2 regions of the Janibacter sp. Y6 genome follow, and region 2 is predicted to be linked to the other one. Evidence: riboswitches for the same ligand, from Rfam matches in the RefSeq annotation. Region 2 holds a riboswitch; the other holds the start of a gene.
The links. Region 2 has a riboswitch for FMN ahead of ribD (bifunctional diaminohydroxyphosphoribosylaminopyrimidine deaminase/5-amino-6-(5-phosphoribosylamino)uracil reductase RibD). Riboswitches for the same ligand answer to the same signal wherever they lie in the genome.

Region 1: another riboswitch for FMN. It lies ahead of L6241_RS00350 (nicotinamide riboside transporter PnuC); the one in region 2 lies ahead of ribD (bifunctional diaminohydroxyphosphoribosylaminopyrimidine deaminase/5-amino-6-(5-phosphoribosylamino)uracil reductase RibD).

What each region holds. Positions count from the first base shown of each region.
Region 1 is NZ_JAKLYZ010000001.1:65,200-79,648, reverse strand. Features, by position in the region: gene hisF (imidazole glycerol phosphate synthase subunit HisF) at 1-761, opposite strand, end outside; gene L6241_RS00375 (hypothetical protein) at 799-1,359, shown strand; gene L6241_RS00370 (aromatic acid exporter family protein) at 1,356-2,447, shown strand; gene L6241_RS00365 (PH domain-containing protein) at 2,471-2,848, opposite strand; gene hisG (ATP phosphoribosyltransferase) at 2,911-3,750, opposite strand; gene L6241_RS00355 (phosphoribosyl-ATP diphosphatase) at 3,766-4,029, opposite strand; gene L6241_RS00350 (nicotinamide riboside transporter PnuC) at 4,040-4,804, opposite strand; FMN riboswitch at 4,817-4,942, opposite strand; gene L6241_RS00345 (hypothetical protein) at 5,020-5,892, shown strand; gene rpe (ribulose-phosphate 3-epimerase) at 6,982-7,641, opposite strand; gene L6241_RS00335 (VOC family protein) at 7,656-8,039, opposite strand; gene L6241_RS00330 (transcription antitermination factor NusB) at 8,039-9,529, opposite strand; gene fmt (methionyl-tRNA formyltransferase) at 9,522-10,469, opposite strand; gene L6241_RS00320 (primosome assembly protein PriA) at 10,493-12,580, opposite strand; gene metK (methionine adenosyltransferase) at 12,628-13,851, opposite strand; gene coaBC (bifunctional phosphopantothenoylcysteine decarboxylase/phosphopantothenate--cysteine ligase CoaBC) at 13,973-14,449, opposite strand, start outside.
Region 2 is NZ_JAKLYZ010000006.1:73,745-88,193, reverse strand. Features, by position in the region: gene pyrE (orotate phosphoribosyltransferase) at 1-125, shown strand, start outside; gene L6241_RS13770 (ABC transporter substrate-binding protein) at 276-1,328, shown strand; gene L6241_RS13765 (FecCD family ABC transporter permease) at 1,325-2,317, shown strand; gene L6241_RS13760 (FecCD family ABC transporter permease) at 2,314-3,354, shown strand; gene L6241_RS13755 (ABC transporter ATP-binding protein) at 3,351-4,214, shown strand; gene L6241_RS13750 (siderophore-interacting protein) at 4,211-5,089, shown strand; gene ribH (6,7-dimethyl-8-ribityllumazine synthase) at 5,213-5,680, opposite strand; gene ribB (3,4-dihydroxy-2-butanone-4-phosphate synthase) at 5,677-6,948, opposite strand; gene L6241_RS13735 (riboflavin synthase) at 6,945-7,574, opposite strand; gene ribD (bifunctional diaminohydroxyphosphoribosylaminopyrimidine deaminase/5-amino-6-(5-phosphoribosylamino)uracil reductase RibD) at 7,574-8,629, opposite strand; FMN riboswitch at 8,717-8,847, opposite strand; gene L6241_RS13725 (HAD family hydrolase) at 8,938-9,735, shown strand; gene L6241_RS13720 (DUF1206 domain-containing protein) at 9,732-10,598, shown strand; gene L6241_RS13715 (phosphatase PAP2 family protein) at 10,580-11,308, opposite strand; gene L6241_RS13710 (RNA methyltransferase) at 11,339-12,139, shown strand; gene L6241_RS13705 (VOC family protein) at 12,210-12,845, shown strand; gene L6241_RS13700 (heavy metal translocating P-type ATPase) at 12,942-14,449, opposite strand, start outside.

The DNA of each region.
Region 1 (14,449 bases), on a different contig from region 2:
TAGCCGGCACCCTCGAGGGCGTCCTTGACCTCGCCGATGCCGACCTCGCCGAAGTGGAAGATGCTCGCGGCCAGCGTGGCGTCGGCCCCGGCGGCCACCGCGGGCACGAAGTGCTCGGCGCTGCCCGCTCCCCCGCTCGCGATGACCGGCACGCCGACCTCGGCCCGGACCGCGGCGAGCAGCTCGATGTCGAAGCCGCCCTTCGTGCCGTCGGCGTCCATCGAGTTGAGCAGGATCTCGCCGGCGCCGAGCTCGGCGGCCCGCGCGCACCACCAGATCGCGTCGATGCCGGTCCCCCGACGTCCGCCGTGGGTCGTCACCTCGAAGCCCCCGACGAGCGCCCCGTCCTCGCCCCGGCGACGGCGCACGTCGGCGGACAGGACGAGTACCTGGGCGCCGAAGCGGTCGGCGACCTCGCTGATGAGCTCCGGGCGGGTGATCGCCGCGGTGTTGACCCCGACCTTGTCGGCCCCGACCCGCAGCAGCCGGTCGACGTCGTCGACCGTGCGCACCCCGCCGCCGACGGTCAGCGGGATGAAGACCTCCTCGGCGGTGCGGCTCACGACGTCGTAGGTCGTCGCCCGGTCGCCGCTGCTCGCGGTGACGTCGAGGAAGGTCAACTCGTCGGCGCCCTCGGCGCCGTAGCGGCGGGCCAGCTCGACGGGGTCGCCCGCGTCTCTCAGCTCAGCGAAGTTGACGCCCTTGACGACGCGCCCGGCGTCGACGTCGAGGCAGGGGATGACACGGACGGCGACGGACACGTCGGTCAGGGTATCGCCCCGGCTAGGCTCGCCCGTCGTGAGAGCCCAGCCCCCGGACGTCGCGCCCGCGCACGAGGTCCTGCGACGGGTCCGGGCGCTCCCGCCCTCGACCCGCACCGTCGTCGTCGGCCTCGACGGCCGCAGCGGGTCGGGCAAGACCCGCCTGGCCGAGGAGCTCGCCGCGACGCTTCGCTGGCCGGTGGTGCGGCTCGACGAGATCTACCCGGGCTGGGACGGTCTGGCCACCGCCCCCGACGTCCTCGCGACGGACGTGCTCCTCCCCCTTCGCGACGGGCGCGACGCCTCCTGGCCGACGTGGGACTGGGTCGCCGGTGCTCCCGGCCCGACCGCCCACCTGCCGTGGACCCCGCACGTCCTCGTCGAGGGCTGCGGCACCGGCGCGCCGCCCGCGGGCGGGCTCGTCGACCTCCTCGTCTGGCTCGAGGCACCCGAGGGGCTGCGCCGCGAGCGAGCCCTCTCGCGCGACGGGCAGACCTTCGCCCCGCACTGGGAGCGATGGGCCGCGCAGGAGGCCGAGGTCCTGTGCGGCGTGGCCGAGCGCGCCGACCTCGTCCTCGACACGAGCGGACTCGGATGAGCATCCGTGCCGAGATGCGCTCGCTGCGACCCCGGGCGGGCCTGCGCAGCCGGGTGCGCCGGGTCCAGGAGCGCGGCGTGCGCATCCTCACCGCGGCCTTCGGCGCGGCTCTCGCGTGGTGGCTGGCCCGCGACCTGCTCGGTCACCCACAGCCCTTCTTCGCCCCCGTCACCGTCGTCGTCACGCTCGGGCTCAGCTACGGCCAGCGGCTGCGGCGGGTCAGCGAGCTCGTCGTCGGCGTCGCCGTGGGGGTGCTCGTAGGCGACCTCTTCGTCTACCTCTTCGGCAGCGGGGTATGGCAGCTCGCCGTCGTCGCGACCCTCGCGATGACCATCGCGACCTTCCTCGGCGCCGGGCTGCTGCTCACCATCCAGGCCGGGGTGCAGTCGATCATCATCACCACCCTCGTCGCCGCCCCCGACCAGGCCTTCTCGCGCTGGCTCGACGCGGTGCTCGGTGGTGTCGTCGCCCTCACCCTCGCGATGATCGCGCCGGTCGCCCCCGTGACGAGACCGCGCCGCGACATCGTCGACCTCGCCGAGGAGATCGGGGCTGTCCTGCACGAGCGCACGTCGGCCGTGCGCGAGCGCGACGTCGAGGCCGCCGACGACGTCCTGCGCCGGGCGCGGGGCACCGAGGCGATGATCGCCTCGCTGCGCGACGGCGCCGGTGCGGCCAACGAGATCGCCGCGATCTCGCCGCTGCACGCACGCCACCGCGCCGAGGTGCGCCTCATCTCCTCGGCGATCAACCCGCTCGACCGGTGCGTGCGCAACATGCGCGTGCTCGCCCGCCGCACAGGTGTCGCCGTCAGGGTCGGCGAGGCCGTGCCCGAGCCCTACCTGCGGGTCGTCGACCGTCTCGCGGTCGTCGTCGAGGAGCTCGCCCGCGAGCTCGACCAGGGGCGGCTGGGCATCGAGGTGCGCGAGCAGCTCGTGCGGGTGGGGCGCGCCGCGGGTCGGGGCGAGCCCGGGGCGACCCTCTCGGCCGAGCTCATCCGGGCGCAGGTCCGCTCGATGGTCGTCGACCTGCTCATGGTCACCGGGCTCGAGTACGCCGACGCCGTCGCGCTGGTGCGCGCGGAGTAGTAGCGCTGGTGCGCGCAGAGTGATCAGCGCTGGTGGGCGCCGACGAGGTCGCTGAGCCGCTGGGCCTGGGCGAGCGAGCCGGAGCCGTCGGCCCGCTGGATCGCCATGACCGCCATGTCGTCGCCGTCGGCGAGGTCGAGGCGCACCCACGGCATGCCGTCGGAGAAGCGCACGGCCTCGATGTCCTCCCACGGCACGACCTGCTGCGGCCCGAGGTTGCGCACGAGCAGACCGTCGGCCCGCGGCACCGCCCGGATCGTCATGTACCGGCTGAGCAGCCCGGCGACGCCGAGCCCGATGAGGAAGAAGCCGAGCCGGTCGACGAAGTGGAAGCGCTCGGGCACGAAGATCGCGACGAGCAGGAAGATGACGAGCGTGAGGACCGCGAGGACGGTCGCCACGAGGCGACCGCGCCGTGGGACGAAGGGGGCGTCCGTCCCCTCGCCGGGACGTCCTGCGCCGCTCACAGCCGGCACGCGGTGATCTCGGTGACGAGGATCGCGCGGGCCCCGATGTCGTAGAGCTCGTCCATGATCGCGTTGGTCCGGCCGCGCGGGACCATGGCCCGCACGGCGACCCAGTCCTTGTCGTGCATCGGCGAGATCGTCGGCGACTCCAGGCCCGGGGTGAGGGTCACCGCCTGCTCGACGATCGTCGTCGGGCAGTCGTAGTCGAGCATGACGTAGTGGCGCGCCGTGACGACGCCCATGAGCCGGCGGTGCAGGACCTCCACCGCGGACTCGGCGGCGTCGGCCCGGCGCACGAGGACGGCCTCGCTGCGCAGGATCGGCTCGCCGAAGACCTCGAGGCCCTGGTTGCGCAGGGTCGTGCCGGTCTCGACGACGTCGGCGATCGCGTCGGCGACGCCGAGGGTGATCGCCGTCTCGACCGCTCCGTCGAGCCGCACGACCTCGGCCTGCACGCCGTGGTCGGCGAGGTGCGCGGCGACGAGCCCGGCGTAGGACGTCGCGACGCGGCGGCCCTGGAGATCGCCGACGCCGCTCGCCGTGCCGGCCCGACCGGCGAAGCGGAAGGTCGAGCCGCCGAAGCCGAGCGGCATGATCTCGACGGCGGCCGAGCCCGAGTCGAGGAGCAGGTCGCGACCGGTGATGCCGGCGTCGACCTGGCCCTGCCCGACGTAGACGGCGACGTCACGCGGGCGCAGGTAGAAGAACTCGACCCCGTTGTCGGGGTCGGCGACGACGAGCTCCTTGGAGTCCCGGCGCACGCGGTAGCCGGCCTCTTTGAGCATGGCGACGGACGGCTCGGAGAGCGAGCCCTTGTTGGGGACGGCGATGCGCACGGAGGTCCTGCCTGGTCAGAGGTGGGTGTAGACGTCGTCGAGCTCGAGGTCGTTGGCGAGCATGAGCACCTGGAGGTGGTAGAGCAGCTGGCTAATCTCCTCGGCGAGGCGCTCCTTGCCCTCGTGCTCGGCGGCCATCCACACCTCGGCGGCCTCCTCGACGACCTTCTTGCCGATGGCATGGGTGCCGGCGTCCAGCGCTGCGACGGTGCCCGAGCCCTCGGGCCGGGTCTGCGCGGTCGCCGTGAGCTCGGCGAAGAGGGAGTCGAAGGTCTTCACGGCCCGAAGTCTAGGCGGCGCCGACGCGCTCCCCGGACCCGGTCGGGGTCGCGGCCGCGCGCCGGGTGGCCGCCACCCACTGGGTGAAGCCGTAGAGGACGAAGGCGCCGTAGCCGATGTACATGACGGCCGTGGGCACGTACCCGGTGGCGACGCCGAGCGGGACCCCGACGAGGTCGACGGCGATCCAGGCGAGCCAGAACTCGTTCCACCCTCGCGCCATCATGTACGTCGCGAGCATCGACCCGACGAAGATCCACGAGTCGCTCCAGAAGTACCACCACTGGGGCTGCCAGTACGGGTTCGGCGCCGCGGCCCACAGCGTGACGAAGGCCTGGTGCGCGACGACCGTGCCACCGAGCCACACGCCGGCGACGACGAGGCGCTCGCGCGTGGTCGCCCACCGCGGGACGATCGCGGCTCCCCCTTCGCTGCCGACCGCGCCCGGCTCCTCCGCGGTGCGCTCGCGCTTGATCTGGGTCCAGCGCCACCAGCCGTAGATGCTCGTGACGATGAAGAAGACCTGGCGCCCGGCCTGCCCGAAGAGCGGGATCCGCTCGTCGGCGCCGAAGAGCGCGCCGAGGTAGACCGCGAAGAGCATGATGTTGGCGCTGATGCCGACCGGCCAGGCCCACACCCACCGCTTCATCCCGAGGTAGGCGCTGACGACGCCGATGAGGATCCCGACCGCCTCGAGCCAGTACAGGGCGTAGGGCCCGATCTGCAGGTGCGCGGCGATGATCTCCTGGAAGAGGTTCTGACCCTCTGCAGGCATGACTGTCCTCCCGCAGCGCCTCTCTCGTCCGGACTATGACCGTCGGCCCTGGGGTCTCACCAGAGTTCACCGACCACCATGGCCGGGTCGCGGGCTCTCACCGCCGGTTCGGAGTTTCACCGAGTCACGAGGCACGTGCGGACCCATTGTCCGGCCGAGGGGAGCCGCGGGCAAAGTCGCTGGCGTGTGATCTCGGCGATGGCGATGATGTGCCGATGGAGATCACGCCGCGGGTCGACGACGCCCGCTTCCGCGCGCTCGCGCGCAGCTCGCCGTGGCGCTGGAGCTCCGTCCACCTCACCTGGCACGGGAGCGAGGACGCGGCGAAGGGGGATGCCCTCGCCTGGGTCCGAGATCGCGACGTCCTGCGGGTGGAAGTCGACGGCGAGGTCCACGTCGAGCGGCACCGGCCGCCGGCGATCGCGCGGTACACGAGCGGGGGCCTGTGGTCGCGACACCGGGGCGAGCGCGTGCACCTCCCCCGTCCGAGGGAGGTCGAGCCGGTGCTCGACGCGGACGGGTTCGTCGCGGTGCGCCCGAGCCGCTGGGCGGTGGACTACGAGGACCCGATGTGGCAGAGCTACCTGTGGATCGCGATGCTCGACCCCGTCGAGCTCGCCGACGGCGAGCCCTCGCGCGACCTCGTCACCGGGGTCGAGGAGGAGCTGCCGGTCGGCACGCCCGTGCCCTCGATCGAGCCCGAGCCCTTCCCGGAGCTCGGGTGGCCGACGGACCTCCAGGTGCCCGGCACCTGGCTCGCCGACGTGCGCGAGGAGGAGCGCCGCGGGCGACGGACGTGGTGGGCGCGGGCGGTCCCGACCGGGGCTTACGACCCGCGCTGCTCGTGCTGCCCCCTGCTGTGGGGCGAGGTCTCCGAGCGGCTCGAGCACGACGGGTCACCGCCGCCGAACGCGCCGAGGGACTACCCGCAGGCCTACGACGTCGCCCTCGACGTCGAGACCGGGATCTGCGTCGCGGTCGACCCGGTGGGCGGGGGTCCCCCCTTCGCCCGGCACGACGTGACGATCCACGAGGTCGACGACGAGCACCCGGAGGCGTTCTTCGCGCCGCGACGCTGGCGCCGGTAGCGCTCTCGGAGGACGCTGGTCGGATGATGAGGTGCTGCCGTTCCGCACTGAGCACGTCGCTCGCCGTCGGCGTCCTCGCGGGATGCTCCGGCACCGCAGGCGGGCCCCCGGCGCCGACGTCGCCCGCTGAGAGGACCGCCCCGGCGCCGACCGCCGTGCCGGGGCCCCCGGCGCCGACGGCCGGGACGACCCTGACGACCTCGTGCGAAAGAGGGGTGTGGCACGCGGCTCCGGAGCCGGGCGGGATAGAGGTGTCGGACACCGTGGTGCTCCAGGGAACCGGCCCGGCGGCGGAGCTGGGCGGCTCGACGGAGCCGGGGCTGCCCCATTTCCTCAAGGTCCCGGTCTCCGTCCGCGGGGACGCCGAGGTCGTCGTGTCAGTCGCGTCGGGACAGCCGGGTGGTGTGGCCATCTCCTGGGCATCCTCGCCCGACCCGCCGGGCGTCGAGGTCTCCTTCGAGCCGTGCGACTCCGGCCGCGGGCACGAGTGGACGACCTACTCGGGCGGGTTCTACGTCGACGCACCGCGATGCGCGACGGTCGTCGTCGAGGTGGACGGTCGCACCACGCGGCAGCAGGTCCCGCTCGGGGCGCCCTGCCCGGGAGCGAGGAAGGCGACGGATGACGATGCCCCGACCTGGGTCCGAGACCGCGACCCCGTGCTGGTCGAGGTCGTCGCCGAGTGCTGGCACGACGCGTCCTCGGCGTCTCAAGTGACGCCATCGAGGTTCGCCGTAGAGAGTGGCTGGCCGAGCGTCGCCCCGGCTATGAGGCGTTCAGGTGTCGCCCCCCTGCGGGCAGATGGGCGTGCGTTCTAGTTCTCCCAGCCCTCGTCGCCGCAGCTTCGGGGATCGCCTCCTCCGTCGCACGGGGGGCGCCGGAGCAGGCGGGGTTCGGCTGGGTATGGCCGCTCCCGGTGATCGGCGTCCTGCTCGGCACCGCACGCTTGATCCCGGCTCTCCGGGCCGCCCCACCACCCGAATGACCGGCCACGGGGCCTCCGCACGTATCGAGAAGCGTGTGGTACCCGGGAGGAGGGGCTCAGACCCGCACGGGTACCTCCCCCGGGTCCGGCTACGTCGAGCGGACTCAGGCGTGGGTGTGGCGCTGCGCGAGCTCGCGCAGCTCGGCGACCGCGTCGGCCGCGCTGTCCGCCCCGTAGACCGCCGACCCGGCGACGAAGACGTCGGCCCCGGCCTCGGCGCACTGCTCGATGGTCCGCGCGGAGACGCCCCCGTCGACCTGCACCCAGATCTCGCCGCCGTGGCGACGCACGGCCTCGCGCACCTGGCGCACCTTCGGCATCTGGTCGGCCATGAAGGACTGCCCGCCGAAGCCGGGCTCGACGGTCATGACGAGGACCATGTCGAGCTCGGGCAGCAGGTCCTCGTAGTGCGCGAAGTCGGTGCCCGGCTTGATCGCCATGCTCGCCCGGGCACCCGCGGCGCGGATGTCGCGGGCGAGGCGCACGGGGTCCTTCGCCGCCTCGACGTGGAAGGTCACCGACTGCGCGCCCGCCTCGGCGTACGGCGGGGCCCAGCGGTCGGGGTCCTCGATCATGAGGTGGCAGTCGATGGGGATCGGGCTCACGGCGAGCAGCGACTCGACGACCGGCAGGCCGAGGGTGAGGTTGGGGACGAAGTGCGCGTCCATGACGTCGACGTGCGCCCAATCGGCGGTCGCGATGGCGTCGAGCTCGTCCGCGAGGTGGGCGAAGTCGGCGGAGAGGATGCTCGGGGAGATCTGCACGGGGTCTGGTGTCCTCAGGCTTCGTGGATGGACAGGACGTTGCCGACGGTGTCCTCGATCTGGAAGTGCAGACCGATGGCGTCGCGGGTGAGCTCGAGGCGGAAGACGAGGTCTGCGCGCTCCTTGAGCCGGCGGTACTCGAGCTCGGCGTCGGGGACCCCGAGCATGAGCACCGGGCGAGCCTCGCGCAGGCAGTGCTGCTGGTAGGCGCGGGTCAGCGGGTCGGTGATCGGCTCGAGGTTGATCTGCGCGCCGAGCTCCCACCCGGTGCTCGGCCCGAGGATGTAGAGGTCGCTGCCGGGCACGACGAGCACGTCGCGGAAGCCGAGGACCTCGGTGTAGAAGGCGTACGCCCGGGCGGGGTCGTCGACGTGCACGCCGGTGACGAGGACGTGCATCAGGCCCGCTTGCGCAGCAGGTGCAGGTACATGCCGTCCGTGCCGTGCAGGTGCGGCCACATCTGCGCCGCCGGCCCGTCGCCGAGACCGGCGAGCTCGCTGCTCGCGACCTCGCGCAGGACGGCCGGGGCGTCGAGCGCCTCGACGTCGTCACGCCGGCGGGTCACGTCCCGCACGACGAAGGAGGTCTCGGACAGGTGCGGGCTGCACGTCGCGTAGGCGAGCACGCCCCCGGGCGCCAGGGCGTCGAGCCCGCTCGCGAGCAGGTCGCGCTGGAGCGGGCCGAGACCGGCGAGATCGGCCGGGGTGCGGCGCCAGCGGGCCTCGGGCCGGCGTCGCAGGGCCCCCAGACCCGTGCACGGCGCGTCGACGAGCACCCGGTCGTACCGACCGGGCTCGTCGGCCCCTGCCTCACGCCCGTCGGCGGTGCGCACGGTCAGCTCGAGCCCGGCCTCGCGCGCGGCCTCGAGCGAGGGGCGCAGGGTGGCGCGCACGAGGTCGCTGCGGTGCTCGGAGATCTCGTTGGCCACGAGGTCGGCGCCGTGCTCGCGGGCGAGGGCGGCGAGCAGGCCCGCCTTGCCGCCGGGTCCGGCGCACAGGTCGAGCCAGCGCTCACGGCGCCCGGCCGGGGTGGTGACCGGCGCCCCCGCGAGAGCGAGGGCGAGCAGCTGGCTGCCCTCGTCCTGCACGGCCGCCCGGCCGTCGCGGACGGCGGGGATGCCCGCCGGGTCGCCCCCGAGGAGGAGGACGGCGAAGGGAGAGTGGTCGCCCGGGGCGGTCTCGAGGTGCTCGGCGGTGAGCAGCTCCTCGACGTCGGACAGACCCGGCCGCGCGACGAGGGCGACAGGGGCGGCGGCGTTGTGCGCCTCGAGCAGGCGCTCGAGATCGGCGTCGACGTGGGCGGCGTCGCTCGCCCCGTGACCGACGAGGGCCTGGCGCAGCGCCTTGACGACCCACTCGGGGTGAGACGTCGACACGGCCAGACGGGTGCTCGTCGGCTCGGCGGGCACGACCGCCTCGCGCCACTCCTGCACGGTGCGCTCGCTCACGCGACGCATGACGGCGTTGACGAGCCCCGCGGCGCCGGCGCCGTTGACCTGACGGGCCAGGGCGACGCTCTGGTCGGCGGCGGCGTGCTGGGGCACGCGCATGCTCAGCAGCTGGTGGGTGCCCAGGCGCAGGACGTCGAGCACTCCCCCGTCGAGCCGGCTCACCGGTCGGTCGGCGGCGACGGCGATGATCGGGTCGTAGAGCCCCTGCATCCGCAGGGTGCCGTAGGTCAGCTCGGTCGCGAAGCCCGCGTCGCGGCCCGACAGCCGGCGGCGGCGCAGCTCGTGCGGCAGCTCGAGGTTGGCGTAGGCGCCCTCGGCGACCGCGCGCAGGACCGTGTAGGCGGCCAGCCGGGCCGGGTCGCCCTGGCGGGCTCGCTGCGCGGGGGCGTTGCGGGAGCGCTGCCGGGGGCCGCGCCGTCGCTCGTGCTGGTCAGCCATCTGCGAGCCTCTCTCCTGCCTGGACCCGGGCGCCGCGCGCCCAGTCCGCCGCCGCCATCGGCCGCTTGCCGACGGGGGTCACCTCGCCGAGCCGGACCGCCCCGTCGGCCGTGCCGACGAGCACCCAGGACTTGCCGACGGCGAGCTCGCCGGGGGCGAGCTCGGGTCGGGGGTCGGGCAGCCGCTGGGTCGAGCGGTCCAGGGGGCCGACCCGCAGCCGGTCACCTCGGAAGGTCGTCCACGCGCCCGGGTCCGGGGTGCACCCGCGCACGTGCCGGTCGACGGCGAAGCCGGGGTCGGTCCATCGCACCTCGGCCTCCTCGACGGTGAGCTTCGGCGCGTGGCTCACGCCGTCGGCCCCCTGCGGCTGCGGGGTGATCTCGCCGCTGACGAGACCCTCGAGGCTGGCGAGCAGGAGCGGTGCCCCCGCGCCGCCGAGACGCGCGAGCAGGCTGCCGGAGGTGTCGTCGGGGCGAACCTGCTCGGTCATCGTGCCGAGCACCGGCCCCGTGTCGAGGCCCTCCTCGATGACGAAGGTCGTCGCCCCGCTCACCTCGTCGCCGGCCATGATCGCCCGCTGCACCGGGGCGGCACCGCGCCAGGCGGGCAGGAGGGAGAGGTGGAGGTTGACCCAGCCGTGGGTCGGCACGGCGAGGAGCGCGGCAGGGACGAGCGCGCCGTAGGCGACGACGGCCACGACATCGGCCTCCAGCGCCGCCAGCTGCTCGGCGACCCCCTCGTCGCGCAGGCTGCGCGGGGCGAGCACGGGCACGCCCGCCTCGTGCGCCACGACGCTCACGGGCGAGGGAGTGAGGGTGCGGCCCCGACCGGAGCGGGCGTCGGGCCGGGTGAGGACCGCGACGACCTCGTGCGGGCTGTCGAGGAGCAGACGCAGGGAGGGCACGGCCACGTCAGGGGTCCCGGCAAAGATCACGCGCACCCGCGGCAGTCTAGGTGCCCTCGTCAGTCGAGCACGTGCGGCCCGACCCGGACGCGGACCGGGTCGGCGACCTTGCGCCCCGACTCGGTGGCCCGCAGCCCGGCGAGATGGGCACGGACCTGCTCGACGAGCCCCGGGTCGGCCGAGCGCGGCACCCGGACGACGAGGTGCTCCTCGCGGGCGGGGGCCGTCGACGCGGCGCCGTGCGGCCCGGCAGCATGCGCTGCCCCCGCTCCTGCTCCGGCGCCGGTCGTCGGCGCCGGCCCGCTCACCTCGGCCCCGAGGGCGAGCAGCCCGTCGCGCACCTCGCGCAGGTGGTCGCGGCTGCCGAGCACCTGCGCCGCCCACGCGGCCGGGGGCAGGTCGAGCTCGGCCCGCTCGGCGAGCTCGCGGGCGGCGAACCACGCCGGGTCCCACCGCACGAGGGCCTCGACCGCCGGGATGACGGCGTGCTCCGGGGCGCCGGCCAGGACGACCTCTCCCCCGTCGGCCCACGACCGCACGAGAGCCGCGGCGCCGAGCCAGCGCCGCACGCTCTCCTCGGAGGCGCGCAACGAGGGGCGGTCGAGCAGGGCCCAGGCGTCGAGCAGCAGGGCCGCGGCGTAGCCCCCCTCGGCGACCGGCTCCGCACCCGGGGTCGCCACGACGATCGCGGGCCGGGCGGGCACCGAGGCGACGACGTCCGGGGCGCCCGACCGCACGACCGGCACCCCGGGGAAGGCGCGGCCGATCTCCTCGGACGTGCGCCGCGCGCCGACGACGCTCGCCCGCAGGGTGCGCCCGTCGCACTCGGGGCAGCTCCAGGACTCGTCTCGACGGTGGCACCAGCCGCACACGGGCTGACCGCCGGACCCGGGCAGGGACAGCGGGCCGTGGCAGGTCGCGCAGCGCGCCGGGGCCCGGCAGGTCGCGCACCGGGTGGCGGGCACGTAGCCGCGCCGGGGCACCTGGACGAGGACGGGGCCGTGGTCGAGCGCGGCCCGGGCCGCACGCCACGCGGCGGAGGGGATGTGCGCCCGGGCGGCGGGCCCGTCGCGCTCGGCGTCGTGTCCCTCGCCCGCGACCCGCACGCGAGCGGCCGACGTGCGCTCGCCGAGACCGCCGACGGCCACGAGCTCGCCGCGCTCGACGAGCTCGACGACGTCGGTGCTCACGCTCGGGCCCGCGACGAGCGCCGCGGCCCCGGCGAGCTCGGCCCGCGCGAGCAGGACCTGCCGCACGTGGTGGTAGGGAGCCCGCGGCTCGACGTGCAGGTCGTCGCCGTCGTCCCACCACGCGACGAGACCGAGGTCGTGCACGGGGGCGAAGGCGGCAGCGCGGGTCCCCACGACGACCCGCACGTGACCGCGCAGCACCTTCAGCCATGCGGTGTAGCGGGCCTGAGGCCCCTGGTCGGCGTGGAGCACGACGTGGCGGTCGGGACCCAGGGCAGCCAGGAGCGCGGCATCGACCCGGTCGAGGTCACGGCGGTCGGGGACGACGAGGACGCTCCCCCGCCCCGATGCGGCGGTGGCCAGGGCGGCGTCGGCCAGGGTGCGGGGCCAGTCGGTGAGCGGGTCGTGCGAGGGGGTCGTGAGGAGCGCGGCCCGCGGCGACTGCCCGGTGCTCAGGCGGCTCCACAGCGCCGCCCCGGCCCGGTAGCGGGTCCACGACACGGGTGGCGCGTCCGGGGCGTCGGGCGGGTCCACGGCCTCGGGGGCGCGCTCGGCGAGGGAGCGCTCGGCTCGGGCGTGCCGCGGTGGCACGGCGAGGCGGAGCACGTCCATCACCGTGCCGGCCTGCTCGCGGGCGAGCCGCTGCGCGGTCTGCAGCACGTGCGGGACGAGGACGGCCTCGTCGCTGACGACGGTGCGAAGGGGGGCGAGCCGGCCCTCGTGCTCGGCCGCCGGCACACGCTCGAGGAGGTAGCCGCCGAGGTCCTGCCCGGCGAAGCGGACCTTGACCCGGGCACCGGGCACGGCGCGCTCGTCGAGCTCGACGGGCACCGTGTACTCGAAGGGGCGGTCGAGGTGCGCCAGCCCGGTGTCGACGAGCACACGGGCCACCGGCAGCGCGGGGCGCGCTCCTGGGTCCTGCTCCACCGGCCCGGCCGGCATCTCGATCTCCAGCACGTGCGTCAACCTAGCGGCCGGCCCCGACAGCCGGCCGCCCGGCGAGGTCAGCCCCGGACGGCTGCCTGGAGGGCCTCGACCTTCGTCGTGCGCTCCCAGGTGAAGGCGTCCTCGTAGCCGTCGGCCTGCGTGCGGCCGAAGTGGCCGTAGGCGGCCGTCGGGCGGTAGATCGGGCGGAGCAGGTCGAGCTCCTCGACGATGGCGAGCGGGCGCAGGTCGAAGACCGCGGTCACGGCCGCCTGGATCTTCTCCACCGGCACGGTCTCGGTGCCGAAGGTCTCGACGTAGAGGCCGACGGGCTGCGCGGCGCCGATCGCGTAGGCGACCTGGACCTCGCAGCGGGTCGCCAGACCGGCGGCGACGACGTTCTTGGCCACCCAGCGCATCGCGTACGCGGCGGAGCGGTCGACCTTGCTCGGGTCCTTGCCGGAGAAGGCGCCGCCGCCGTGACGGGCCATGCCGCCGTAGGTGTCGACGATGATCTTGCGGCCGGTGAGGCCCGCGTCGCCCATCGGACCGCCGATGACGAACTTGCCGGTGGGGTTGATGAGGGTGCGGTAGGCCGAGACGTCGAGGTCGACACCGGAGTCGAGCAGGGCGTCCATCACCGGGCCGATGACGTGCTCCTGGATGTCGGCCGGCAGCTGGCGCTCGTGGTCGACCTCGGCGCTGTGCTGGGTCGACAGCACGACGGTGTCCAGCCGTACGGCACGGTCGCCGTCGTAGTCGATCGTCACCTGGGTCTTGCCGTCGGGGCGCAGGTAGTCCAGGACACCGGTCTTGCGCACCTCGGTGAGGCGCTGGCTGAGGCGGTGGGCCAGGAAGATCGGCAGCGGCATGAGCTCGGGGGTGTCGTCGCACGCGTAGCCGAACATCAGCCCCTGGTCGCCGGCGCCCTGCTTGTCCTTGGGGTCGATCCCGCCGGTGCGGTTCTCGAAGGCGGTGTCGACGCCCTGCGCGATGTCGGGGCTCTGCTGCCCGATGGAGACCGAGACCCCGCACGAGCGGCCGTCGAAGCCCTTCTCGGAGGAGTCGTAGCCGACGCCCTCGGCGACGAGCGAGCGCACGAGCTTGGGGATCTCGACGTAGCCCTCGGTCGTCACCTCGCCGGAGATGTGCACGAGACCGGTCGTCACCATCGTCTCGACGGCGACCCGGCTGTGCGGGTCCTGCTCGAGCATCGCGTCGAGGATCGTGTCCGAGATCTGGTCGCAGATCTTGTCGGGGTGACCCTCGGTGACGGACTCGGAGGTGAAGAGGCGACCAGCCACGCGGTGCTCCTGGTGTGTGTTGGGCGTGTGTGTCGGGCAGGGTGTCGAGGTACGGGGGTGAGACGCACTGCGGGCAGTGCAGGCCCCGACGACGCGCGGCGTCGTGCGGGGCGCGGTCAGTCTAGGTGGCCGGCAGCAGCTCGAGCAGGAGGTCCAGCACGGCGTGGGCGAGGACGCCCTTGTCCGCGGGTCCGACCGTGCGCTCGGGATGACCGGGCCGCAGCAGGTGGACGGTGCTCGTGTCCTGGCCGAAGGCCACGCCGACCCCGACCTCGTTGACGACGAGCGCGTCGCACCCCTTGCGGGCGAGCTTGGCCCGGCCGTGCTCGAGGACCGAGCCCTCGTCGTCCCCGGTCTCCGCGGCGAAGCCGACGACGACCGGCGACGTGGGGTCGGCAGAGGCCGCCCGCGACGCGACGAGACCGGCGAGGACGTCGGGGTTGCGCACGAGCGTGATGCTCGGCGCCGAGTCGTCCTGCGGCCCGTCGTGCGTCTTCTTGATCTTGCTGCCGGCATAGCTCGCAGGGCGGAAGTCGGCGACGGCTGCGGCCATGACGACGGCGTCGTGCTCGGGCGCGCGCTCGTGCACGGCGGCCTC
Region 2 (14,449 bases):
GCGGCGAGGTCGTCGCCGTCGCGACGATCGCCGACCGCGACACCGGGGCGGGGGCGCGCATCGAGGACGAGGCGGGCGTGCCCTACCGCTTCGTCTACTCGCTGGCTGACCTCGGTCTGGCCTGAGGGCGGGGCGCGGCGGGGACCAGCACGGTCCCGCTCCGCGGAACATCGACGGACGAGACTTGCCTCGAGGGGTTAGGTCCTCCTAAGTTAGGCCTGCCTCACTGAGGCAGCGCTGACCTCGGCGCCCCGTCGTCCGTGAAGGAACCTCGCATGACCCGCCTCTCCCGCCGATCTTTCGTCGGTGCCGTCGCCCTCGCCCCCGTCGTCGCCCTCGGCGCCTGCTCGACCGGTCCGAGCGAGGACACCGCCGCTGCCGGCTCCGGCGCGAGCACCTCGGCCGCGGCCGACGCCTTCCCCGTGACCATCGAGCACGCCCTCGGCGAGACGACGATCGAGAAGGCCCCGACGAAGATCGCGACCGTCGGCTGGTCCGATCAGGACGTCGTCGCCTCCTTCGGCGTCGTGCCCGTCGGCGCGCCGGCCATCACCTGGGGCGGCAACAAGGACAAGTCGACCGACTGGTTCGACGCCGCCGTCGACGAGATCGACCCCGACGCCGAGATCGTGCGCTACGACGACGCGGACGGCGTCCCCGTCGACGAGATCGCCAAGCTCGCCCCCGACCTCGTCCTCGGCGTCAACTCCGGGATGTCGCAGGACGAGTACGACAAGCTGACGAAGATCGCCCCGACCGTCGCCTACCCGGGCGCCCCGTGGGGCACTTCGTGGGAGGACTCGGTCGAGTTCGTCGGCAAGGCCCTCGGCCAGGAGGACAAGGCGACGCAGATCACCGACGACCTCAACGCCGACATCGACGAGGCCGTTGCGAAGTACCCCGAGATCAAGGGCAAGTCCGCCGCCTGGATCTGGTTCACCCCCACCGACCTGTCGACGATCGGCGTCTACGCGAGCACCGACCTGCGCCCGCAGATGCTCGAGCGCTTCGGCATGACCGAGCCCGACTTCGTGACGAAGGGGAGCAAGGACGGCGCCTTCAGCTTCGAGCTGTCCTCGGAGCGCTCGACCGACGTCGACGCCGACCTCGTCGTCTTCTACGTCGAGGAGGACGGTCAGGTCGAGAAGCTCAAGAAGGACCCGCTCCTCGGCAAGATCCCGGCCCTCAAGGACGACCACTACGTCGGCTCCGCCGACAACGCCACGGCGCTGTCGATGTCCTCGCCGACACCGCTGTCGCTGCCGGTCGCGCTCGAGGACTTCCTGCCCAAGCTCGCGTCCGCGGCCGAGGGCAAGCCCGCGTCGTGACCTCGTCGGCGAAGACGACCGTCGTCGCGGCGAGCGGCCTCGCGCTGCTCGCCGCGACGGCGGCGCTCTCGCTGCTCGTCGGCTCCCAGGGGATCTCCCCGGCCGCCGTGCTCGGCGCCCTGCGCGGCGCCGGTGACGACCTCGCGAGCGGCATCGTCGCCGCCCGGGTCGACCGCACGCTCATCGCCGTCGTCGTCGGGGCGTGCATCGCCCTGGCCGGCGTCGTCCTGCAGGGCCTGACTCGCAACCCCATCGCCGAGCCCGGCATCCTCGGGCTCAACTCCGGCGCCGCCCTGCTCGTCGTCATCGGCATCCGGCTGGGCCTGCTGAGCGACGTCGTCGACTACCTGTGGACCGCGCTCGTCGGCGTCGTCATCACCGGTCTCGTCGTGCACCTCATCACCCTCAGCGTGCCGGTGCAGCGTCAGCCGATGACGACCGCGCTCGCCGGCGCCGCGATCCTCGCGGCGACCTCGAGCATCATGGTCGGGCTGCTCGTCAGCGACGACGGGGCGCTCGACGTCTTCCGCTACTGGCAGGTGGGCTCGGTCGCCGGCAAGGACGCCTCGATCATCGTGCAGGTCCTGCCCTTCCTCCTCGTCGGTCTCGTGCTGACGCTCGCCTCGGGCCGCACGCTCAACACCATGGCACTGGGCGACGACGTCGCCCGGGCGCTCGGCCAGCGGGTGCTCCTCGCCCGCGGGTCGGCCCTGCTCGGTGCGCTGCTGCTCACCGCCACCGCGTGCGCGCTCGCCGGCCCCATCGCCTTCGTCGGGCTCGCCGTGCCGCACGTCGTGCGCCTGCTCGGCGGCTCGGACAACCGCCGGGTGCTCCTCGGCTCCCTCCTGCTCGGCCCGAGCCTGCTCCTGCTCGCCGACAGCCTCGGCCGGGTCGTCAGCCCGCCCTCGGAGGTCCAGGTCGGCGTCATGACGGCGGTCATCGGCGCGCCGGCGCTCATCATCGTCGCCCGCCGGGCGGTGCGCGGATGAGCACCACCCTCGCCCCCGCCGAGCAGGTCCGTCAGGTCCGCCGCTCGCGCTCGCGGCGGGCGCTGCGTCGCACCCTCGTGCTCCTCGTCCTCGTCGTCGCCGCCTTCGTCGTGCGCGTCACCCTCGGCGACTACACGGTGACGGTCCCCGACACGCTGCGCATCATCGGCGGCGAGAGCATCCCCGGCGCGTCCTTCATCGTCATGGAGTCGAAGCTGCCGCGCGCGGTCCTCGCCCTCCTCGCCGGCGGCGCGCTCGCCGTCGCGGGCGCGCTCATGCAGGACCTCGTGCGCAACCCCCTCGCGAGCCCCGACATCCTCGGCGTGAGCGGCGGCGCGTCGACCGGCGCCCTCTTCGCGCTCGTCGTCCTCGGCTGGCAGGGCGGGGCGGTCAGCGCCGCAGGCTTCGCCGGGGCGGTCGTCGTCACCGCCCTCCTCCTCGTCCTCGGGCGGGGTGCGAAGGGGGGAGAGCAGGCGGTCATCGTCGTCGGCGTCGGCTGCGCCGCCCTCCTCGTCGCGCTCACCCACTGGGTGCTGCTCAAGGCCGACATCTACCGCCTCACCGAGGCGATGTCGTGGCTGTCCGGCTCCGTCGCCCAGGGCACGTGGACCGACATCGGCCGTCTCGCCGCGGTCGTCGCGGTGCTCCTGCCCACCGTGCTGGTCCTCCACCGCGAGCTGCGCGTCGTCATGCTCGGCGACGACCTCGCCGCCGGGCTCGGCGTGCCCGTGGCCCGCCGCCGCGCCCTGGCCCTGCTGTGCATCGTGCTGCTCGTCGCGACGACGTGCGCGATCTGCGGCCCGATCGCCTTCGTCGCCCTGCTCGCCGGGCCGATCGGGCGGCGGCTGCACGGCGGCCGCACCCGGCTCGTCGACATCGCCCTCGTCGGCGCGCTCATGACGATCGTCGCCGACTACGTCGCCGCGTACCTCGTGCCCGGCGGCGCGAACCTGCCCGTGGGCGTCGTCACCGGTCTGGCCGGTGCGCCCTTCCTCCTGTGGCTCATCGCCACCCGATCCCGAGTGGAGCTGAGATGACGGTGACCGCTGCGCGACCGATCACGACCGAGCAGGCGGCCCCGACCGCCTCTCGTCTGCGTGCCGAAGGGGTGAGCCTGGGCTACCGCGACCGCACCGTGGTGCAGGGCCTCGACCTGTCGGTGCCCGACGGCCGGGTGAGCGCCATCGTCGGCCCCAACGGCTGCGGCAAGTCGACCCTGCTGCGCGGACTCGTGCGTCTGCTCGCCCCGAGCGCGGGCCAGGTCGTGCTCGACGGTGAGGACATCTCCTCGATCCCGACGAAGGAGGTGGCGCGCCGCATCGGGCTGCTGCCGCAGGCGCCGCTGGCCCCGGAGGGACTGAGCGTCGCCGAGCTCGTCGCCCACGGCCGGCACCCCCACCACTCGCTGCTGCGCCGCCCCGGCCCGCAGGACGACGCGATCGTCGCCGAGGCCCTCGAGCTCACCGACACCCTCTCGCTCGCCGACCGTGCGGTCGACGAGCTGAGCGGCGGCCAGCGCCAGCGCGTGTGGATCGCCCTCGCGCTCGCGCAGCAGCCGGGCATCCTCCTGCTCGACGAGCCGACGTCCTTCCTCGACATCGCCCACCAGGTCGAGGTGCTCGAGCTGGTGCGCCGGCTCAACGCCGAGCGCGGCACGACGTGCGTCATGGTCCTGCACGACCTCGCGATGGCCGCCCGCTACGCCGACCACGTCGTCGCCATGCGCGACGGCGAGGTCGTGGCGCAGGGCTCGCCGGTCGAGGTCGTCACCGAAGAGCTCGTCTCGAGCGTCTTCGACATCCGCTGCCGCATCCTCACCGACCCCGACACGGGGACCCCCGTCGTGCTCCCGCGCGGCATGCCGACCCCGACCGCGAAGGACCAGGAGATCTCATGACCGCGATCGTCACCAAGGCCGGCGCGAAGGTCCGCGACGCCCTGCTCGAGGGCGCCTCGAAGGCCTACGGCTCGGCGATGGCCCCGACCCGTGACCGGGACGGCCACGAGCAGCTCGAGATGACGGTGAGCCGGGTCGTCGACCTCAGCGCGTCGGTGCGGCGCCTGACCTTCACCTCCGAGGACCTGCGCCACTTCGAGCGGGTGGGTGCCGACGAGTACTTCGGGCTGCTCATGCCCCGCCGGGGCGTCCCGCTCGTCATGCCCGACCCGGAGCGCCGCGACTGCCGGGCCGCCGTCGCCGACATCGACGAGGACGTCCGCCCCGACCTGCGCTGGTACACGATCCGCGCCCACCGCCCCGAGCTCGGCGAGATCGACGTCGACGTCGTGACCCACGGCGACTCGGGCCCCGGGTCCTCCTGGGTGCGTCGGGCGACTGTCGGCGACCCGGCCGGCCTGCGCTCGGGTGGTGCCCTCTACCGCGGTGACGACGTCGCCGGGCCCCAGCTGCTCGTCGCCGACGAGACGGCGATCCCGGCCCTGCTCGCGATCCTCGACGACCGAGCCGCACGGGGGCTGACCGGCGAGGTCCGCATCCACGTCGAGGTGCCCGACGCCGAGACGGCGACCGCCATGGGTGTCCCCGCGGGGGTACACGTGCACGCGCGCGGCGAGGCGGCCCCCGGCACCGTCGTCCTCGAGGCGATCCGTGGCGAGCACGCGCGCGACACCATCGACCTCGACTACGCCTGGCTGTGCGGCGAGTCCGGTCTCGTCACCTGCCTGCGTCGCCACCTCGTCAAGGAGCTCGGGGCCGAGCGCCGCCGCGTCCTCTTCAGCGGCTACTGGAAGCTCGGGGCCGCCCGCCCCTGACCCGGGGCCGGCTTGGCCCCCCTTCGTGCCTCCTCTACCGCGAGCTACGGCGCAGTAGTGGTCGTGATCGCGACCAGTACTGCGCCGTAGCCGGAGGGGTAGCGGGGTGGGGGCGAAGGGGGATCAGCGCGCGGCGAGCGTGACGGCCGTCGCGAGCGCGGCGGTCACCGCCTCGTAGCCCTTGTCCTCGCTCGACCCCGGCAGGCCCGCGCGGTCGAGGGCCTGCTCGTCGGTGTCGCACGTGAGCACGCCGAAGCCGACGGGCACCCCGGTGCGCACGCTCACCTCGGTGAGCCCGACCGTCGCGGCCTGGCACACGTACTCGAAGTGGGGCGTGCCACCGCGCACGACGACCCCGAGCGCGACGACCGCGTCGTGGTCCTGCGCCAGCCGCGCCGCGGCGACCGGCAGCTCGAAGGTCCCCGGCACCCGGACGACCTCGATCTCGGGCAGACCGCAGTCGGCGGCGCCCCGGCGAGCCCCGTCGATCAGCCCGTCCATGACCTCCTCGTGCCAGCTCGCGGCGACGACGACGGCACGCAGGCCGCTCGCGTCGCAGGTGGTGCTGCTCGGTGCTCCGTGGCCGCTCATGCGGGTCTCCTGCTCGTCGTCGTGGGGGTGCTCGGTGCGGTGGGGGTGGTGGGGTCGGCCGACGCAGCCGCGACGGGCGCCGCGCCCGTGGGCGGCCCGGTGTGCCCGAGCCGGTCCCGCTTCGTCGCGAGGTACCCGGCGTTGTCCGGGCCCTCGCCGACGTGGATCGGCACCCGGCGCACGGTGATCTCGCCGCGCTCCAGCGCCTCGACCTTCGCCGGGTTGTTCGTCATGAGCTCGATGTCGGTGAGCCCGAGGTCGTGCAGCACGGCGACGGCGGCGCCGTACTCACGCGCGTCGACGGGCAGGCCGAGCGCGATCTGCGCCTCGACGGTGTCGGCGCCGGCGTCCTGCTCGGCGTAGGCGCGCAGCTTGTCGAGCAGCCCGACGCCGCGGCCCTCGTGCCCGCGCAGGTAGACGACGGCACCGCCGTGCTCGGCGACCTCGGCGAGCGCGGCGTCGAGCTGGGGCCCGCAGTCGCAGCGCCGCGAGCCGAAGGCGTCGCCGGTGAGGCACTCGGAGTGCACCCGGACCCGCGAGCCCCCCGGCCGCATGAGCGCGACGTGCTCGGCGCCGGTGACGAGGTCGCGGTAGCCGTGGGCGACGAGCCGGCCGTGCCGGGTGGGCAGGGTTGTCGTCGTCACCCGCTCGACGCGGTCGTGCAGGCGACGCCACGCGACGAGGTCGGCGATGGTGACGACCGGCAGGTCGTGCTCCGCGCCGAGCGCGAGCACCTCGGGGGTGCGCAGCATCGTGCCGTCATCGGCGGTGAGCTCGCCGATGGCGCCGACCGGCTCGAGACCGGCGAGCCGGCACAGGTCGACGGTCGCCTCGGTATGACCGCGGCGCACGAGGACGCCTCCGTCACGGGCGCGAAGGGGGACGACGTGCCCCGGGCGCACGAGGTCGCCGGGGGTGGCCGTGGGGTCGGCGAGCACGTGGAGGGTGCGGGTGCGGTCGGCGGCGCTGATGCCTGTCGTCACCTGGGCCGCGGCGTCGACGGTGATCGTGTACGCGGTGCGCAGCGAGTCCTCGTTGCGCGTCACCATGAGCGGCAGCTCGAGCCGGTCGGCGCGCTCCTCGGTCATCGGGGCGCAGATGTAGCCCGACGTGTACCGGATCGTCCACGCGAGCCACTCGGCGGTGGCCGTCTGCGCGGCGAGCACGACGTCGCCCTCGTCCTCGCGGTCGGCGTCGTCGAGCACGAGCACCGGGCGACCGGCCCGCAGTGCCTCGAGGGCGTCGGGGATCGTCGCGAAGCCGCTCATGACGCGGCCTGACGGTCGCCGAGCAGCCCGGCCACGTACTTCGCGAGCACGTCGGTCTCGAGGTTGACCCGGTCGCCGACCGCCCGCCGGCCGAGCGTCGTCTCCGCGAGCGTCGTCGGGATGAGCGAGACCTCGAAGCCGGCGTCGGTCAGCCCGCTCACGGTGAGCGAGGTGCCGTCGACGGCGACCGAGCCCTTGCGCACGAGGTGGGGGCGCAGCTCGTCGGGCACGCTCACCTCGAGCACCTCCCAGCGCTCGTGCGCGGTGCGCGCGACGACCTCGCCGACGCCGTCGACGTGGCCCTGGACGACGTGCCCGTCGAGCCGGCCGTCGGCGCGCAGCGCGCGCTCGAGGTTGACCGGGTCGCCCGGGGCGAGCCCGCCGAGGGTGGTCCAGCGCAGGGTCTCGCCCATGACGTCGGCGGTGAAGCGCTCGCCGTCGTGCTCGACGACGGTGAGGCACACCCCGCCGACGGCGATGGAGCACCCGGGACGGGCGTCGACGAGCACGCCCGGGCCCTCGATCGTCATCCGGGCGCTGCCGACGTCGGCCTCGCCCCCGTCACCGGGCTGCTCGTGCTCGACGGCGAGCACGGTCCCGACCTCCTCGATGATGCCGGTGAACATCAGTCCTCCTCGTGGTGCTGGTCCGGGTCGGCGGTGCCGACGCTCAGGTCGATGCGCACGTCGTCGCCGACGAGGCGCACGCCCTCGGTGCGCAGACGACGTGCCTGGGTGATGGTCGTGACGCCGAGATCGCCGAGCGCGGACGGGCCGGCGCCGAGCAGCGCGGGGGCGAGGTAGGCGATGACGTCGTCCACGCAGCCCGCGCGCCAGAAGGCCGCGGCGACGGTCGGCCCGCCCTCGAGCCACACCGAGCGCACGCCCCGGGCGTGCAGCTCGGCCAGGGCCGCCCGCACGTCATGGGTCGGCAGGTGCAGGGTCGGGGCGTCGCCGTCGAGCACCCGCGCGCCGCGGGGGACGAGACGGTGCCCGAGCACGACCCGCAGCGGCTGCCGGGGGAGGAGCTCGCCGTCGGCGTCGCGCGCGGTGAGCTGGGGGTCGTCGGCGAGCACGGTGCCGACGCCGACGAGGACGGCGCCGTGCTGCGCCCGGGCCCGGCCGACGTCGACCCGGGCCTCCCGCCCGGTGATCCACCGGCTCGTGCCGTCGGCGGCGGCCACGCGACCGTCGAGGGTCGACGCGTACTTCCACGTGACGCGGGGGCGGCCGTGCACGATCGCGAAGCGCCAGTCGCGCACGAGCGCGTCGGCCTCGTCGGCGAGCACGCCGCCGCGGACCTCGACCCCGGCGTCGCGCAGCACCTGCGCCCCGCCGCCGGACCCGGCCCCCGGGTCGCTGCTCGCGTGGACGACCCGCCCGACCCCGGCCGCCAGCAGCGCCTCGGTGCACGGGCCGGTCCGGCCGGTGTGCGCGCACGGCTCGAGGCTCACGTAGGCGGTCGCGCCCCGTGCTCGCTCGCCGGCGGCCTCGAGCGCGACGACCTCGGCATGCGCGGTGCCCGCGCCGTGGTGCCAGCCCTCGCCGACCACCTGCGGGCCGTCGGGCCGGTCGGCCACGAGGACCGCGCCGACCCGGGGGTTGGGGTCGACGGCGGGGCCGCGCTCCGCCAGCTCGAGGGCGCGCCGCACCCACCGCTCGTCATCATCAGGCCCGGTCACCCTGGGTCCTCCTGCCGTCGCCGTCTCCAGGCTCCGGGGGGTCGCGCGAGGGTGCGCAGGCCACGGGTGCGCACAGCGCACCCGCCACCACGTGCTGCCTCCCATCCGGACTTTCACCGTCGGTCGAGGAATCTCACCTCGTCAACCGCTCGCTGGCTGCGAGCGGGTCGCGGACTGTCACCGCCGGCTCGGAATTGCACCGACCCCGGAGCACGTACCCCTCCACGGTAGCCCCCGCCGGGCGGGCCGGTCGAGACGTGTCAACTCCCGAGGGCGGTGAGCGGCGTCACGGCGGATAGGTTGCGGGCGTGGACGCGCACATGATCTGCCTCGACCTCGACGGCACGACGATCACGCACGAGGGGGTCCTGCGCCCCGCCGTCCGCGAGGCGGTGCGGGCGGTCCTCGCTGCCGGTCACCACGTCGTCGTCGCCACCGGTCGCGGCATCGTCGCGACGACCCCGATCCTCGACGCGCTCGGCCTGACGAAGGGGTGGACGGTCTGCTCCAACGGCGCGGTGACGGTCCGTCTGGACCCCCGCGCCCCGCAGGGCTGGACGCTCGACGAGGACGACGTCGTCACCTTCGACCCCGCCCCGGTCCTCACCCGCCTGCGTCCCGTGCTGCCCGACGCGCTCGTCGCGGTCGAGGACCTCGGCGTCGGCTTCCGGCTCAGCGCGCCCTACCCGCCCGACGAGCTCGTCGGCGAGCAGACGGTCGTGCCGTGGGAGGAGCTCCTCGCGCACCCGACGACCCGTGTGACCCTGCGGATGCCGGAGGCGACGAGCGAGGAGTTCGCCGAGGCGGTCGACCGCGCCGGTCTGCACGGCGTCGCCTACTCGGTCGGCTTCTCGGCCTGGCTCGACATCAACCCCGAGGGCGTCTCGAAGGGGTCCGCGCTCGAGATCGTGCGCCGTCGCCTCCACGTCGAGCCGGGTCTGACCGTCGCCGTCGGCGACCAGCGCAACGACGTCGAGATGCTGCGCTGGGCCGCCCGGGGCGTGGCGATGGGCAACGCACCCGCCGAGGTGCAGGATGTGGCCGACGAGGTCACCGGAGTCGTCGACGACGACGGGCTCGTCCCCGTCCTGAGGAGCCTGCTGTGAGCACGTCCGAGCACCGTCCCCGCCGCGCCTCCAGCCGGGCGGCTGACGCCGCCGACGAGGCCGTCGACGACGCGGTCGACGCCGTCGACGACGCGAGCTCGCACCCCGTCGTCATCGCCCTCGCCCGGGTCGGTCACGCCGTCAACGGCGTGCTCCACCTCGTCATCGCAGGCATCGCCCTCCAGCTCGCCTGGGGCGCGGCCGGCGGGGAGCAGGCCGACCAGTCCGGGGCTCTCGCGGCGCTCGCCGGCCAGCCCCTCGGGGCCCTGCTCCTGTGGGTCTTCGTCGTCGGCGGCACGGCGCTCGGCCTGTGGTACCTCGCCGAGGTCGTCGCGCCCTCGCCGGGCGACGGCGGCGCGTCCGAGCGGGCCAAGTCCGGCGCGAAGGGGGTCGTCTACCTCGCCATCGCGTGGTCGGCCTTCCGCTTCGCCACCGGGTCGGGACAGTCCGGCTCGAGCGAGGACCAGACGCAGAGCCTCACCCAGACCCTTATGCGCCAGCCCGCCGGTCAGTGGCTCGTCGCCGCGGTCGGCCTCGTCGTCGTCGCGGTCGGTGCGTACTACGTCCAGAAGGGCGTGCGCCAGCGCTTCATGAAGGACCTCACCCGTCACCCGGGGGTGTGGGCGGTGACCGCCGGCACCATCGGCTACCCGGCGAAGGGGGCCGTCCTCGCCCTCGTCGGCATCTTCTTCGTCGTCGCCGCCTGGCAGCACGACGCCGACGAGGCGCAGGGCCTCGACGGGGCGCTCAAGGCGGTCAAGGGCGCCGAGTACGGCCCCTACCTGCTCACCGCGATGGCGCTGGGCATCATCGCCTTCGGCATCTACTGCATCGCCCGCGCGCGCTACGCCCGGTTGGACTGAGGCGGGGCGGTCGGCCCCGGCCGGGGCCGCAGACCGATCGTCAGCGCGGCGGCGGTCATCGCGCTCCCGACGAGCACCCCGGCGACGACGTCGGTCGGGTAGTGGACCCCGAGGTAGACGCGGTCGAGGCACGTGAGCACGACGAGGGTGGCCGCGGCCACGACGAGCGTCGTGCGCGTCCACATGCGGCGCGCGAGGGGCCACAGCAGGACGACGAGCAGGATCATCGCGATCGTGCTGCCCGTCGCGTGGCCGGAGGGATAGCTGTAGCCGTCGGCGACGGTGATCGCCTCGGGCGGCACCGGGCGCGGGCGCCCGACGATGTACTTGCACGTGATCGACAGCCCCCAGCCGACGAGCCCCACGGGCACGACCCACAGGGCGCGACGCCGGACGAGACCGCGCCAGTGCAGCACCCCCGCGAGCAGCGCGAGGACGAGGAAGAGCACCCACGGCTCGGTGAGATGGGCCCACAGCAGCAGGGCGTCGACGAGCCCGGGCCGCTCCAGCGCGTACCCGGTCGTCGCGTCGATGACCGAGGCGTCGCCGCGACGGATCGAGCTCGACGCGAGGACGACCTGACGTCCGACGAAGGCGGTGACGAGCATCGCCGCCGCCATGACGAGCAGCGCGAGGAGCAGCCGCCCGGCCTCGGGCCTCCTGGGCTCGAGGTGCTGCGACGTCGACGTGTCCTCCAGCTGGCCGGGCATCGGCCCAGTGTGCGGCATCCTGGGTGGGCCATGGCTGATCTGCACATCACCTCCCCGTCCAACCCGCGCCTCAAGGAGCTCGTCGCGCTGCGCCGTCGCCGCGCGCGCGACGAGAGCGGCACGACCCTGCTCGAGGGCACCGAGGAGCTCCTCCTCGCGCTCGAGGCGGGGGTGACCCCCTTCGCCGTCTACCACTGCCCCGAGCTCATGCACGAGGCCGGACCGGGTGCCGTCGAGGCGGCCCGTGCCGCCGGCGCGGAGGTCGTCGAGCTCTCGCGGACCGCCTTCGACAAGGTCTCCTACCGCGAGGGGCCGGACGGCGTCCTCGCGAAGGTGCCCGCCCCCGGGCTGTCCTGGGACGACGTCGAGCTGGGGGAGTCCCCCTTCGTCCTGCTCGTCGAAGGGGTGGAGAAGCCGGGCAACCTCGGCGCGATGCTGCGCACGGCCGACGCCGCGGGTGTCGACCTCGTCGTCGCCGCCGACTGCGTCACGGACTGGGGCAACCCCAACGTCATCCGGGGGAGCAAGGGCACGGTCTTCTCGGTGCCGGTCGTCTCGACGACCCGCGCCCAGGCCTGGGCCCGTCTGACCGGGCACGGCGTGGCCGTCGTCGCGACGACGCCGGACACCGACGTCGTGCACACCGACGTCGACTACACCGGGGGCGTCGCGGTCGCCGTCGGCTCGGAGAAGTACGGGCTCACCGACGAGGCGCTCGCCGCCTCGACCCACCGCGTGCGCATCCCCATGGTCGGCCGGGCGAACTCGCTCAACGTCTCGACCTCCGCCGCGGTCGTCGTCTACGAGGCGGTGCGGCAGCGTACGCGGTGACCGGTCGGTACGCGACCGCTCGTCGGGGGTCGATTACGTCGTGAGACGCACCCCGTGCCACGATGCCCCTATGCGCGTCGACCACGTCTCTTTCGCCGCAGAGCCTGCAGGGCTGCAGGCCACCGCCAAGCGCCTCGCGGAGGCCATCGGGGTGGAACCGCTCGACGGCGGCATCCATCCTCGCTTCGGCACGCGCAACATGATCCTGCCGCTGGCTCACGAGCGCTACATCGAGGTCGTCGAGGTCCTCGACCACCCGAGCGCCGACAAGGCCCCCTTCGGCCAGGCCGTGCGCGCCCGCTCCGAGCAGGGCGGCGGCTGGATGGGCTGGGTCGTCGCGGTCGACGACCTCGGCGTCGTCGAGCAGCGCCTCGAGCGCGAGTCGGTCCCCGGGTCGCGCCGCATGCCCGACGGGCGCGAGTTCAGCTGGCGCCAGATCGGCGTCAAGGGCCTGATGTCGGACCCGCAGCTGCCCTTCTTCATCAAGTGGGACGAGGGCTCGGACCACCCGAGCGCCGACAACCACAGCGACGTCGTCATCGAGTCGCTCATGGTCGCGGGCGACCCCGAGCGGGTCCACGACTGGCTGGGCCTGCCCGCCACCGAGACCTCGTCGGTCATCACCTTCGAGTTCGTCGCCCCCCACGGCCAGCCGGGTCTGCTCTCGGTCACCCTGAGCACCCCCAAGGGCACCGTCACCATCTGAGGCATCACCCGCGACGACCTGGTGCCAGGTCGCACGACGAAGGGGGAGGGACCGGGTCACCCGGTCCCTCCCCCTTCGTCATGCCCGGGGCGAGCCCTACGCCCGGCGCAGCCGCAGGCTGCTGAGGACGACGCACACCGAGCTGAAGGCCATCGCCGCGCCCGCGATCATCGGGTTGAGCAGGCCGGCCATGGCGAGCGGGATCGCGAGCGTGTTGTAGCCGAAGGCCCACACGAGGTTCTGCTTGATGACCTGCAGCGTGCGTGCCGACAGCGCCATCGCCTCGGGCACGGAGGCGAGGTCGTCACGCACGAGGACGATGTCGGCGGACTCCATGGCGACGTCCGTGCCCGCGCCCATCGCCATGCCGAGGTCGGCCTGCACGAGGGCGGCGGCGTCGTTGACGCCGTCGCCGACCATCGCGACGACCCGGCCGGACTCCTGCAGCTCGGCGATGCGGGCGTGCTTCTCGTGCGGCTTGACGCCGGCGACGACGTGCTCGGGCTCGATGCCGACCTTCGCCGCGACCGCTCGCGCGTTGATCTCGGTGTCGCCGCTGAGCAGCCAGGCCTCGAGCCCGGCGGCCCGCAGGTCGCGCACCGCCTGGGCGGAGGTCTCGCGCACGTCGTCGGCGACGGTGAGCGCGCCGCGGGCGCGGCCGTCCCACCCGACGAAGACGGTGGTCCCCGGCCGGTCGAGGGTCGCGAGCTCGGCGGGCACCTCGTCGAAGAGCTCGGGCAGGCCGACGGTCACCTCGGTGTCCCCGACGACGGCGCGGGCACCGGAGCCGGGCAGCGCGACGAAGTCGCGGGCGTCGGGGATCTTCAGCCCCTTCTCCTCGGCGCGCGCGACGACCGCCCGGGCGACCGGGTGCTCGCTGCCGCGCTCGACGGCGGCGGCAGCGACGAGAGCGGCGAAGGGGTGCAGCCCGGGCTCGGCGGCCAGACCGGTGAGCCGGGTCCGGCCGGTCGTGATCGTGCCCGTCTTGTCCATGACGACGGTGTCGATGCTGCGGGTGTCCTCGAGGACCTGGGGGCCCTTGATGAGGATGCCCTTCTGCGCACCGCGCGAGGTGCCGACGAGCAGGGCGGTCGGCGTGGCGAGGCCGAGCGCGCAGGGGCAGGCGATGATGAGCACGGTGATGGCGACGCCGATCGCCGTCGTCGCGCTGCCGGACCCGATCCACCAGCCGACGAAGGTGAGCAGCGCGAGGGCGAGCACGACGGGCACGAAGACCGCGGAGACGCGGTCGGCGAGACGCTGGACGTCGGCCTTGCCGGTCTGGGCCTGCTCGACGAGCCGGGTGATCGCGGCGAGCGTCGTGTGCGCACCGACCGCCGTCGCCTCGACGACGAGCCGGCCCGAGGTGTTGATCGTCCCCGCGTCGACCGTGCTGCCCGCCTCGACGTCGACGGGCACGGACTCGCCGGTGACGACCGAGGTGTCGATGGCCGAGACGCCGTCGACGACGACGCCGTCGGTCGCGACCTTCTCACCGGGTCGCACGACGAAGTGGTCGCCGACGCGCAGGTCGTCGACGGGGATGACGACCTCGGTCGTCGCGCGGGTGGTCGCCGAGATGCGCTGGACGGCGACCTCCTTGG